One region of the Janthinobacterium sp. CG_23.4 genome, then DNA from elsewhere that is predicted to be linked to it. Evidence: predicted binding sites of a transcription regulator. Region 1 holds the regulator's gene; each other region holds the start of a gene.

Region 1 (4,222 bases):
CTGGGCTCCGAAAAGGATGTCGAGAACGTGGCCCATTATGTGCTGAGCCTGTCCGGTTCGACCTCGGACCCGGTCAAGTCGGTATTGGGCAAGGCCAAGTTCGGCGCCTGCATGGCTTGCCATGGTGCCGATGCGAAGGGCAACCAGATGCTGGGTTCGCCTAACCTGACGGACAAGATCTGGCTGTACGGCGGCAGCGCCGATACCATCATGGAAACCATACGCAAGGGGCGCAATAACGCCATGCCGGCCTTCAACGATTTCCTTGGGGAATCGAAAGTGCACGTGCTGTCGGCGTACGTCTGGAGCCTGTCGAATCCACAGACACCCGTGAAATAATGTCAGACCCTCAAGTCATCAAGATGTATGCGGCCCGCGAGCAAATCTACCCTCGCGAGGCCAAAGGACGCTACGCTACCTGGCGCTGGGTATGTGTCTGGCTTACCCAGCTGGCGTTCTACGGCTTGCCATGGTTGACCTGGAGTGGCAGGCAAGCCCTGCTGTTCGATTTGACCACGCGCAAGTTCTACATTTTTGGCGTCGTGCTGTGGCCCCAGGATTTCATCTATCTGGCGGCTCTGCTGATCATCTGTGCGTATTCCTTGTTCCTTGTCACAGCCCTCGCCGGGCGGGTATGGTGCGGCTTCTCCTGCCCGCAAACGGTCTACACGGAAATCTTCTTGTGGGTCGAACGCAAAATCGAGGGCACGCGCAGCGCGCGCATGGCCCTCGACAAGCAAGGCCCCTCCGTGCGCAAGGTTGTCAAGAAGACGGCCAAGCACTTGGTGTGGGGCGCCATCGCCCTGTGGACGGGCTTTACTTTTGTCGGCTATTTCACGCCGATCAAGGAACTGGCGCACGAGGTGATCACCCTCGATTTCGGTCCCTGGGAATGGTTCTGGGTCTTGTTCTACAGCCTGGCAACCTACGGCAACGCGGGCTGGCTGCGCGAGCAGGTGTGCAAATACATGTGCCCCTACGCGCGCTTCCAGAGCGCCATGTTCGACCAGGATACCCTGATCATCACCTACGATGCCAAACGCGGCGAACCGCGTGGTGCCATGAGCAAGAAGGCCGGCAACAACGACAAGCTGGGCGACTGCATCGACTGCACCCTGTGCGTGCAAGTGTGTCCGACCGGTATCGATATTCGCAACGGCCTGCAGTATGAATGCATCGGCTGCGCCGCCTGCGTCGATGCCTGCAACAGCGTGATGGATAAGGTCGACCGGCCGCGCGGACTGGTACGCTACAGTACCGACCATGCGATGGAAAACAACTTCAGTTCGCAGCAAATCCGCCAGCGCGCCACGCGCCCGCGCGTACTGATCTACACCGCCATCCTGGGGCTGATCATCATCGCCGTGTGTACCTCACTGGCCCTGCGCACCCCCCTGAAAATGGACGTCATCCGCGACCGCGGTTCGATGGGTCGCGAAGTGGAAGACGGCATGGTCGAGAACGTTTACCGCTTGCAAATCATGAATACCTCGGAGCAAACTCAGCATTTTAAAATCAGCGTTTCCGGCTTGCCGGGCCTGACCTTGCTGACGCGCGAAGAGGTGACGTTACAGCCGACGGAAACGCTGGGCTGGCCCATCCGCCTGCGCGTGCCGCACGGTGTCGGCGAGAAGGGCTCGAACAAGATTGCCATCGAATTGCACTCGCTGGATAACCCAGCGTTGCATGTGCGTGAAGGCGCGGTATTCATCGTGCCGCGCTAAGGTTGATGTTGGGGTCAGATCCCTCGGGTCTGACCCCGGCATTTCGCCGTTGGGCCAGCATCAAACATGCGTTAGCTTTACTTTATTTTCAACCCAGAAGCAAAAGCTGGGGTCAGGCCCAAAGGGCCTGCCCTCAAGGAGAACAAAATGTCCGACAGCCTCAAGCTGCAAGCACCCGTTGCACCATGGTACAAGCATCGCTGGCCTTGGCTGCTGATGATCGGTCCCGGCCTGTCCATGGTCGTTGGCAGCTGCATGGCGTATATCGCGTTTACGCAGCCCGATGCGCTGGTGGTGGGCGATTATTACAAGCAGGGTAAGGCCATCAACCAGGACTTGCGACGCGACACGGTCGCCAGCAAGCTGGCGATGGCTACCAGCCTGTCCTATGACGTGGCGTCGGCGCGTCTCAGTGGTTCCGTGCGCAGCGTCGGCAAGGCTTACCAGGGTCCGTTGCAGCTGCACCTGGCGCATGCGACCCTGCCGGAAAAAGATATCAAGCTACTGGTGCAGCCCGATGCGGCCGGCAACTTCTCAGTAGCGCTACCGATGCTAGAGCGCAGCCGCTGGCAAGTGCTGGTGGAAAACGACAAACGCGAGTGGCGCCTGTCCGGCATCTGGACCTGGCCACTGCAGCGCAGCATCGCGCTGCAGGCGGATGCAGAACTATAACGTACAGCGCCGGGAAAAAACCGTAGCGAGCGGCAGTGATTTGTGGCTAAGAGCACAGCGAGCATCTCAGGCCGCAAAGCGCGACGCGCAGCAGGTTTTGACGGTGCTATTATTTGCAGGCGTCCGTGCCGGCCGTAATGGCCTTCAATATTGCCGGCTGCAAGATCTCGATCTCGCGGTTGGAAACGCGCAGCCAGCCTTCCTTCTTAAACTTCGACAATAAGCGGCTGACGCTCTCGATGGTCAACCCCAGGTAGTTACCAATTTCCTCGCGCGACATGCGCAGCTGAAATTTGCTGGCCGAATAGCCGCGCGCTTCATAACGCGAAGCCAAGTTGACGATAAAGGCGGCAAAACGCTGGGTCGCCTGCATATTGCCCAGTAACAGCATGACACTTTGCTCGCGCGTGATTTCCTGACTCATCATGCGATGGAAATGGCGCAGCAAGGTTGGCATATTACCCAGCAATTGTTCCAGGCTGGAAAATGGAATTTCACACACTTCACTATCTTCCAGCGCCACCGCATTACAGTGGTGGCGGTCGGCGCTGATGGCATCCATGCCCAGCAGTTCGCCGGCCATCTGAAAACCCGTCACTTGCTCTTCGCCGCCAGGATTGATCTGGTACGTCTTGAAATGCCCCAGACGAATCGCGTACAAGTTCTGGAACGAATCGCCGATGCGAAACAGCGAGGCACCACGCACAATCTTGCGACGACGGCCGATGATCTGGTCTAGCCTGTCCATGTCGCCCACATCGAGACCCATCGGCAGGCACAATTGATGCATGCTGCAAGTCGAACATCGCGCACGCAATGCTTCCACGTTCACTGCGGGCAAGGTGAGAGTGAGGAGCGCTTCAGTCATGTCGGTACCTTTTAGAAAATGCAATAACAAGTTTACTGCATACAGAGTTGCCGTGTGCCAATTTCAGCGTAATTTCGGTGAATAAACGACGTCCATCCTTTAATTATATGGCAACATCGTCAAAAGCCCATACGGGGAGGGCAATTTACTCAGCGCCGCTTGCAAAGTTAATGTATTGATAGGAGAATTCTTGAAGGCGTTATCTGCCGTCTGTGCCGCCCGGTACTCAAAAGGACATCATGAAGCCTCTCGGCATTAAAGCAAAAGTCGCCCTGGCCACCAGCCTGACCTCGATCGCCATGATCGCGCTGGTCACCATGATCCAGGTGCAGCACATGCGCGACGACTTCAGCCAAGTACTGCTGGGCCAGCAATACTCGCTGATCACGCGTACCGCTGCCGAGCTCGACGACAAGCTGGGCATGCTGCTGCAGATTGTCACCCTGACGGCCAGGCAGCAGCCGCCGGAATTGATCGCACAGCCCGCCCAATTGCGCCAATACTATACGCGGCGCTCGATGCTAGTCCTGTTCGACGATGTACTGGTACTCGACGCGCAAGGCGCCATCGTGGCCGACATGCCGCTCGTCAAGGGGCGCGCAGGCATCAACGTCACCGAGCGCGAGTATTTCCAGACCGTCCTGCGCACGCGCCTACCCATGATCACCGAGCCAATGCTGAGCAAGTCGAGCGGCATGCCCATCGTGCAAATGGTCGCACCCGTCATGGCCGCCGATGGCCAGGTGGCCGGCATGGTGGTCGGCGTGCTGCGTTTGTACAAGGACAACCTGCTGGGGCGCCTGCGCTCGGAAAAAATCGGCAAGAACGGCTATTACTCGATTCTCACGCGCGGCGCCGTGCCGCGCTACGTGCTGCACCCCGACCCCAGCCGTTTGCTGCAGCCGCGCCAGCCGGACACCAATCTGGCGACCACCGCGCTGCTGAAACAAGATGGCGA
Region 2 (4,222 bases), 1.2 Mb from region 1:
CATCGCCGCCAGCGCCGCGCGGACGCAGCAGCAGCAAGATCAACAACACGATGACGACGGCGGCGCTGCCCAGCAGGCTGTAAAACTCGATAGGGCTCATGGGTGTCAGTCCGGCTTGTTGCGCATCCAGTCGGCTGTCTGATAGAACGATTCCATCAGGCGCACGCGCAAGGACTCTTCGATGCCCGTGTCTTCCATGGCCCAGGCCATGGCGCGCAGCCACTGGTCGCGCTCGCTGGTGCCGATGGCGTAGGGCAAGTGACGCGCACGCAGGCGCGGGTGGCCGAATTTCTCGATATACAAATCCGGGCCGCCCATCCAGCCCGTGAGGAAGAAATACAACTTGTCACGCGAGCCGTCCGTGGAAGGCGGATGCATCACGCGGATGCCGGCGAACTCGGGTTCAAGTTCCATCAGATCATAAAAACGGTCGACCATGTCGCGCAGCACGGGGGCGCCGCCGATGGTCTCGTACAGAGTGGGGGCAGTGGTATCAGTCATGTCCGCCATGATAGCGCAAGCGCCGCTTCCCCACGCGCAGTGCGCTGACAATGCTACACGAGTGCCAGCTTGCGCAGGCGCCGCGTCGACGGCCAGTGGTCCACGCCCACTTCGGCGCGCACCGCCGCGCAGGCCGCCAGCAGCCGGGCGATGCCCGCCTCGTCGAGTCCTGCATTGAGGGTCAGCCGCACGAGGGCGCGATTCTTTGCCGTTGCCGGTGCACAAAACATGGCGCCGTAAATGCCATGCCGCTCGAGCGCCTGGCGCAGCGCCAGGGTGGCCGGTTCGCCGCCCGCTTCCAGCGCCACGATCTGCTCGCTGCCGTCGCTGACGTTGTAGCCGAGTGCGCTCAAGCCCTCGCGCACCTGCACCGTGTGACGCCGCAAAATGGCGCGGCGCGCATCGGCGGCCATGATGAAATCGAGCGCCGCGTCCAGCCATGCCAACTCGTGGGCCAGCAGGCAAGAGCTGAAGATGGCGGGACGCGATTCGGACAAAAAATATCCCTTGAAGCGGCTCGAACAACTGATGAAACCGGCGCGCCCCGCAAAGGCCTTGGCCAGTGACGCCGTGCAGAAATGCACGCGATGACCCAGGTCCCAGGCTTGCACCAGGCCTGCGCCTTGCGGGCCATGCGTGCCCAGCGAGTGAGACTCGTCAACCACCACCACGCAATCGCTGCGCTCGGCGATGTCGAGCAGTTCCAGCAGCGGCGCCAGGCTGCCGTTAGTACTGTACAAGGCATCGACGACGATCACGCCGCGGCCATGTTTTTCCACTTGCCGCCGCAGGTGCGCCATGTCGTTGTGCAAGAAGGCGACGGCGCGGGCCTGCGCCGACAGCACGCCTTCCCACAGAGAAGCGTGGGCCTGCATGTCCAGGTAGACGGGGATGCCGGGGCCAGCGATACACTGCAGCAAGCCAATATTGGCCGCCATGCCGGACTGCGCCAGGATGCCGTCTTCGCAGCCCATGAAGCGGGCCAGACGGCTTTCCAGCCGGTGCTGCTTACTGCCTTCCTGCAAGTACACGGCCGACATCAGCATGCCGCCCGCGTGCGCGTGCAGGCAAGCCACCTGGGCCGCCACCAGCGCCGGCTCGGCGGCGATGGAAAGATAGTCATTACCGGCCAGAAAAATGGCATGCGCTGGTATCGCTTGCCATGCATGCGGATGCTGGCCGCCCAGTAGTTTTTCAATGCGCCCGATGTGATGCGCATCCATGCGCCGCCCGATGTAGTCGGGCAGGCAGTGTTCGGCGCGGGCGAAGGATGGGGCGTGCACGCTAGTGGCGAGGGTCATGGGCTTTCTCCTGGGGACGGTTTGCTGCAAAACTCAAGCCTTCACCGTGTCGCCACCCCCCCCATTGACGTATATCAATGTCGGGCAAAATAAGCGTACAAGCCAAAAGAATTGCGCGATGATAATGTTCTGACAAGGATCAAGGCAGCGTCATGACGCAACAATGGCAAACAGGATGGACACACTGGCGCAGGCGCCTGCTCCATGCGCTGCTCCATGAACGCCTGCCGCACGAAAACCTGGCTTGCCGCGTCGCCATGCTGGCCGCCGTGGGCACGCTGGCGATGCCGCTGTACTACCTGCTATGGCAATTTTTTTTCCCGCAATCCTATGAAAACCTGACCCTGCGCCTGACGGGCATGGCCATCTGCGTGGCAGGCCTGTTTGCGCGCCGCTTCTCGGTGCGCTGGCTGTCGCGCTACCTGCTGTTCGCGCTCAGCTACATCCTGCCCTTCTTCTTCACCTTTATGTTTTTGATGAACCATGCCTCGTACATCTGGAGCCAATCGCTGCTGATCGGCCTGGTGGTGCTGTTTCATTTCGAAACGGGACTGGCCTGCCGCGCCTACCTGATCGGCACGGGCGCCGCCTGCCTGGCCGTTATCTTGCAAGGGGAAGGCGCCTACCTGCTGCAGCGTGAAGTGCTGCAGCAATTGCCCTTGCACTGGTTCACCATCACCGCCCTGTGCGTGGTGAAAGTGGGCCGCAAGGTGCTGGAACGGGAACGGCTGGCGGGCATGGCGGCCGGGCTCGGTTCCGTGGCGCACGAGTTGCGCACGCCGCTGACCAGCGTGGAAGCGAATGTGCGGGGCATGCGCCGGCTGCTACCGCAGCTCGCTGGCCAGGCGGACGACATGGCGCCGCTGCAAGATGCCATGTCGCGTATCCAGTTCGAAGTGCGCCACATGCAGCACATGATCGATTTGTTCCTGATGAGCGCCAGTGCCGTGAACCGCAACTTGCAACCTCGCCAGTCGCTCTCGATGCTGGCGATGGTGGACACCGTGCTCAAGCGCTACCCATTTACCGGCAAGCTGCAGCGTGCCAGCGTCACGCTGGACGTGCGCGCCGACTTCCAGTTTGCGGGACAGGACGAGCTGTGCGTGGTGATCTTGCTGAACCTGCTGAGAAATGCGCTGAAGGCCATCCAGCGGGCCGGCAAGGGCCGCGTGCGCATCATCATCGACGGCGCCCGCCCTGTGCCCAGGCTGCTGTTCATCGACACCGGCTGCGGCATCGCGAAGAACCGCCTGCCGCTGATCTTCGAGCGATTTTATTCCTATCCCGTGCATAACGGCATCGGCATCGGCCTCGCCCTGTGCCGGCAGATCGTCAGCGCCTGGCAGGCGCGCATTGGCTGCGTGTCGCGCGAGCATGCGTATGCAATTTTCATCCTGGAATTTCCCCAGCCCGTGCCTGCCCGCTTCCAGCCCTCTTCTGTCGCACCCTCTTCTCCCGCAAGGTGACGCATGCTACTGCCCGTCTACACCCATCCGACCCTGACCGTCTTGATCGACGACAGCGATTCCTTCCTGAAAAGCCTGGCATTCCAGCTCGATCCTGGCCTGGCGCGCAAGACTTTCCACGACACCAGCAGCGCGCTGGACTGGCTGCGCCACAGCACGCAATTGGGCGAGACGCCACTGCACGTCAATTTCGACACGCAAAACCTGCCGCCCGACCAGTGCAACGTGGCGCTCGATCTCGATAGCATCTGGCGCATCAGCGGCCAGGCGCAGCGCTTCGCCGTGCCCTCGGTGCTGGTGATCGATTACTCGATGCCGCAGATGAATGGCCTGGAATTTTGCCAGGCCGTGCACGACCTGCCTTGCAAGAAGATCTTATTTACGGGGGCGGCCGATGAAAAAGTGGCCGTGACAGCCTTCAACCGGGGCTTGATCGACCGCTACATCAAGAAGAGCGACGACGATGCGCTCGATATCCTGGAACAGGAAGTGCATGCGCTGCAGCGCGCGTTTTTCCTGCAGCAATCGGACACCGTGCGCGACTTGCTATTGCTACACGACTATGCTTTCCTGCAAGACGAAGCCATCGCCGCCGTCGTGGACGCGCTATGCCAGCGCCATGGCTTCGTCGAGTTTTACATCTTCCCCAATCCCAGCGGCATCCTGTTCTTTACGCGCGATGGCCACGCCAGGCTGATGATCATCGAGACCGAGCGCAGCCTGCACACGCAGTACGAAATGGCGCGCGACAGCGACGCACCGGCGTCCTTGCTGCTGGCCCTGCTGGAAATGCGCGTGATCCCTTACTTTTCGGACGCCGACAGCGACGGCATGTATGCGGCGCACATCGGTGAAAACTGGTTCCGCTACTGCGCCGCGCCCACCATCTGCCTGGGCCGCGTGAGGTATTTCTGGGCCCTGTTCGACGTGCCGCCGCACCAGTTGCGGCAGCCG
Region 3 (4,222 bases), 4.5 Mb from region 1:
CTTGCTCGCCGGTCCACTGTACAGCCTTGTTGCGCTGGCGCACACCACGCCGGTGCCGATGCCGGTGCAGGTGCAGGTGCAGCAAGTCACAGTGGGTGCCACGCGCGACCCCGTCGACAAATCCTACCGCAAGCTGCTGCAGGGCCTAGACCGCTTCGAGCGTGACCATGCGCTGGCGCCACAGGCGCTGCTGCGCTTTCGCTTGCTGCCGCGCCAGCCTGGCGTGGACATGACAGGTGTGCAGCTGCGCATCGCCGGCGACAGCATCAGTATCGCCTTACCCTTGGCAGAGGACAACAGCTTTGCCCCCGTGCGCAATGCGCAAGCTGCGCGCAAGGACGCCGTGCTGATCGCCAACCGCAAGGCCACGAGCATGAGCTGGCGCGCGCAAGTCATCACGCCCGGCTTGCCGCCCGGCACACGGCGTCTGGGCGACTTGCGCCTGGAATGCCGCGTCGGCATGGATTCGGGCCTGATCTCGAACGACCCGCAAATCATCGCCTGGCTCTCCAGCATGCTCTACAGCACGGACAAAGTGTGTTCCGAGGCCGATGGCAATTATTTGTTTTTCACGCAGCGCCCCCTGTTTGGCGTGACCCTCGTGCACGGCGAACGCAGGGTGTCGCTACCGTTCACCATGCTATACGCGGGTGGCGAGCAAACTCCCGCATCGCTGCCCTATTGCGATTGCCAAGTCTTGCTTGAGCACACGTATTACGCCCCCCTGTGGGATAACAGCTGGCCCGACGATACCGTGCTGGAATTTACTTACATGGACGAGGTAGCGCCATGAAGTGGCTTGCTGTCTTCGCATTGGCGCTGCTGGCCGCCTGTTCCGGCACACGCGCCTTGCAGGCAAGCAAGACCGTGTCTTACGCTACGCTGGAGCAAACGGTGCAGCCAGGCAGCAGCACGCGCGAGCAAGTGCGCGCGGCGCTGGGAGACAGCACGGCCATCCGTTTCGACAGCGGCAATGAAGTGTGGAGCTACAACTATCCGACCGCCGCAGGCGCGCACGGCGAGTTTGTGATTTTGTTTGGTGCAGATGGGGTGGTACGGAAGGTGCGCAGCGGGGAAGTGTACCGGCTGAAAAAGTAGTGGCTGTAGCGCCTAGCTGACGGCAGGTAAATGGGGGGCAGACCCGACGGAGGAATGCGCCCCAATGGGGAGCATTCTGATCACGCAGTGACTGACCCCGACGTTTTGCAGCTTGACTAGCGTGCCTTGAGCAAGGCACGTGGTGCCATGCCCTTGCCCGCGCCAGGGCTGCGGCCCACGCCGGCAGGCTTGCGCCTGGGCGACGCCTTCAGTTTAAAAATGCTGATCGACCGGGCCACGCTGTCCGTGCGCTGCGCCAGGCTGGTAGCTGCCGCAGCCGCTTGCTCCACCAGCGCCGCATTCTGCTGCGTGATGCCATCCATGTGGATGACGGCCTGGTTGACTTGCCCGATGCCCTGGTTCTGCTCGCGCGTGGTGGAGGAAATCTCGTCCATCACTTCCGTCACGCGGGCCACCGAGGCAATCACTTCCGTCATGGTGGCGCCCGCATTGCTGGTCAGCACGCTGCCCGCATTCACGGTGGCGATCGAATGGTCGATCAGGTCTTTCACTTCTTTTGCCGCAGTAGCCGAACGCTGCGCCAGGTTACGTACTTCACCAGCGACGACGGCAAAGCCGCGGCCATGCTCGCCCGCGCGGGCCGCTTCCACGGCCGCGTTCAAGGCAAGAATATTCGTCTGGAAAGCGATGCCGTCGATGAGGCCGATGATATCGAGAATCTTGCGCGACGAAGTACTGATTTCATTCATCGTGGTGACCACGTCGCTGACGATGGTACCGCCCTTGGCCGCGACGGTGGATGCCTTCAGCGCCAGGTCGTGGGCCGTGGCAACGTGGTCGGCACTGTTTTGCACGGTGGAAGTCAATTCTTCCATACTGGCCGCCGTCTGCTCCAGGCTGGACGCCTGCGATTCCGTGCGGCTCGACAAGTCCATGTTTCCCGTGGCAATTTCCGCCGTGGTGACACGGATATCCTCGAAGTTGGCGCGCACGTCACCGATGATGCTATGCAAGTTGATGTTGGTCTGGCGCAAGGCCGCCATCAATTGCCCCATATCATCATCACGCACCTTGTCGATCACGCCCGTCAAGTCGCCACCGGCCATCTTGCGCGCTACCATGATGGCGTCGCCCATGGGCGCGACCAGCGAATTGTGCAAATGCGCCCAGAAATACAGCAGCAACGCGACGGCCGCGACGGCCGCGCCGCTGAGCCAGCTGCGCGTGGCCGTGCTCGTGTCGCCATCGATATTCCACACGGCGCCGCCGAGGATGGCCAGCACCACGCCAAAGATGAGGAAATGCACGGCCAGGTCTTGCGACAGGCTCAGCTTGCGCCACTCGGCCAGCTTGGCGACCCAGCCCTGGCGCACGACGCGGCCATTGCGCATCGCCAGCCTGGCGGCATTGCCATCTTTAAAACTCTTGTACAGGGCTGCCGCCTCATTGACTTGCTCACGCGTGGGCTTGGTCCGCACCGACATGTAGCCGATCGGACGGCCGTTTTCAATGACGGGCGTAACGTTGGCGAAGACCCAATAGAAATCGCCATTCCTGCAGCGGTTCTTGACCATGCCGGTCCATGGCGTGCCCGTCTTGACGGTATCCCACAGGTCGGCAAACGCTTCGGCCGGCATATCGGGATGGCGCAGTATGTTCTGTGGAGCACCCAGCAGTTCCATTTCTGAAAAACCGCTGACTTCAATAAAATACTGATTGGCGTAATTGATATTTCCCTGTAAATCCGTGGTGGAAACAATCGTCATGCCTTCATTTAATACGTATTCATTTTGCGTGATAGGCATATTAACCCGCATCGTCGCTCCTTTATTTTTTCGGCTAGCATAACAAAAACATAAAAACAATATATCACATCAAGCAGCGGCGAGATATCGCCACGGCGACTCTCGCACAGGTCAAACAATTTAATAAAAATCAATTTATTTGTGTTTTTAAATTTACATTTGATCAACTTAATTGATTTTATTTAAATTAAAAATTTAAATTGTACGCAAGCAAAATGATTAATAAAAAATTATGTATCTGTGCGGTAGGCAATAAACATGGTGTTTGCTCAGATAAAAAAGGCGCGGCGGCATTGCGATAATTCGCGGCACGTGCCGAAGCCTTGCCGGCAAGCATGACGCTGCAATAATGAATATATATGGGGGAAATAAAAAACTGGCGCGAACGCGCCAGTGAGCAATATGTCTCTAATTCGCAACACGGGCGCCGTAGCGCCGGTGAAGTCAATCGCTACCCTGCCAGTCACAACGCCAGGCAAAACCGTAGCGAGCGGCAGTGATTTGTAGCCGGGAAGCACCGCCGTACTCTGTACGGGGGTGCAGTGCCCATGAGCATCGCCGGCCGCAAAGTGCGACGCGCAGCAGGCTTGCTCAGGTATTACTTATACGTTTTGCGCGGTGGCGACTTCGGGCGCGGTGGCGCAGGCTTGCGCTCGGTCGTACCGTCGTCGAGGCTGATGCGCAGTTTCTGGCCCGAGACCACGACCGATTTCAGATGGTCGAGAATTTCCGGTGGCATGCCTTCCGGCAGGTCCAGCACGCTGTAGTTGTCAAAGATATCGATACGGCCGATATGCTTGGCTTCCAGGTTCGCTTCGTTGGCGATGGCGCCGACGATATTGCTTGGCGTCACGGCGTGCTCACGGCCCACTTCGATGCGGTAGGCCGTCACGCCTGGGCGTGGACGTTCCTTCTTCGGCGCGCGCGGTGCTGCTGCTGCATCGCCCGCGTCCGCTGGCGCATCCTTGAACGCGGCTGCGGTCTTGGATGCGAACGGCTTGCGCGGCGCGGCCGCTGGCGCCAGGTCCGGCGCGTCGCCGTCGCGGCTGATGCGCAACTGCTGGCCCGCCACCCACACGGTTTTCAGCTGGTCCAGCAATTCTTTCGGCATGCTGTCTGGCAAGTCCAGGACGCTGTAATCGTCATAGATTTCGATGCGGCCGATGTTTTTCGAATCGATACCCGCTTCGTTGGCGATAGCGCCCACGATATTGCCCGGTTTCACGCCATGCTGATGACCTACCTCAATGCGGAAGGTTTGCATGCCGGCGTCGGCTGGACGCGAGATGCGTTCCTTTTTCGCGAAGGCCGGACGTTCGCCACGCTCGCTGCGCTCGAAGCGCTCGCCGCGTTCTGGA

Evidence for each region. The regulator FNR, encoded in region 1, switches genes on or off when oxygen is low (the NO sensors DNR and NnrR bind a similar motif). The targets are predictions, from matches to a motif close to TTGATNNNNATCAA.
Region 2: cqsA (alpha-hydroxyketone-type quorum-sensing autoinducer synthase) is a predicted target of FNR. The motif match lies at 1,867-1,880, and genes of this name have one in related genera.
Region 3: H4V96_RS01760 (PAS domain-containing methyl-accepting chemotaxis protein) is a predicted target of FNR. The motif match lies at 2,985-2,998, and genes of this name have one in related genera.

Annotation. Positions count from the first base shown of each region.
Region 1 covers NZ_JARXUX010000001.1:4,926,775-4,930,996, reverse strand. Annotated here, with positions in the region: gene ccoP (cytochrome-c oxidase, cbb3-type subunit III) at 1-339, shown strand, start outside; gene ccoG (cytochrome c oxidase accessory protein CcoG) at 339-1,724, shown strand; gene H4V96_RS22040 (FixH family protein) at 1,872-2,396, shown strand; gene fnr (fumarate/nitrate reduction transcriptional regulator Fnr) at 2,506-3,264, opposite strand; gene H4V96_RS22030 (response regulator) at 3,504-4,222, shown strand, end outside.
Region 2 covers NZ_JARXUX010000001.1:3,717,476-3,721,697, forward strand. Annotated here, with positions in the region: gene rmuC (DNA recombination protein RmuC) at 1-100, opposite strand, end outside; gene H4V96_RS16660 (group II truncated hemoglobin) at 106-510, opposite strand; gene cqsA (alpha-hydroxyketone-type quorum-sensing autoinducer synthase) at 555-1,802, opposite strand; gene H4V96_RS16670 (HAMP domain-containing sensor histidine kinase) at 1,955-3,268, shown strand; gene H4V96_RS16675 (response regulator) at 3,272-4,222, shown strand, end outside.
Region 3 covers NZ_JARXUX010000001.1:397,000-401,221, reverse strand. Annotated here, with positions in the region: gene H4V96_RS01770 (hypothetical protein) at 1-793, shown strand, start outside; gene H4V96_RS01765 (outer membrane protein assembly factor BamE) at 790-1,098, shown strand; gene H4V96_RS01760 (PAS domain-containing methyl-accepting chemotaxis protein) at 1,215-2,876, opposite strand; gene H4V96_RS01755 (DEAD/DEAH box helicase) at 3,463-4,222, opposite strand, start outside.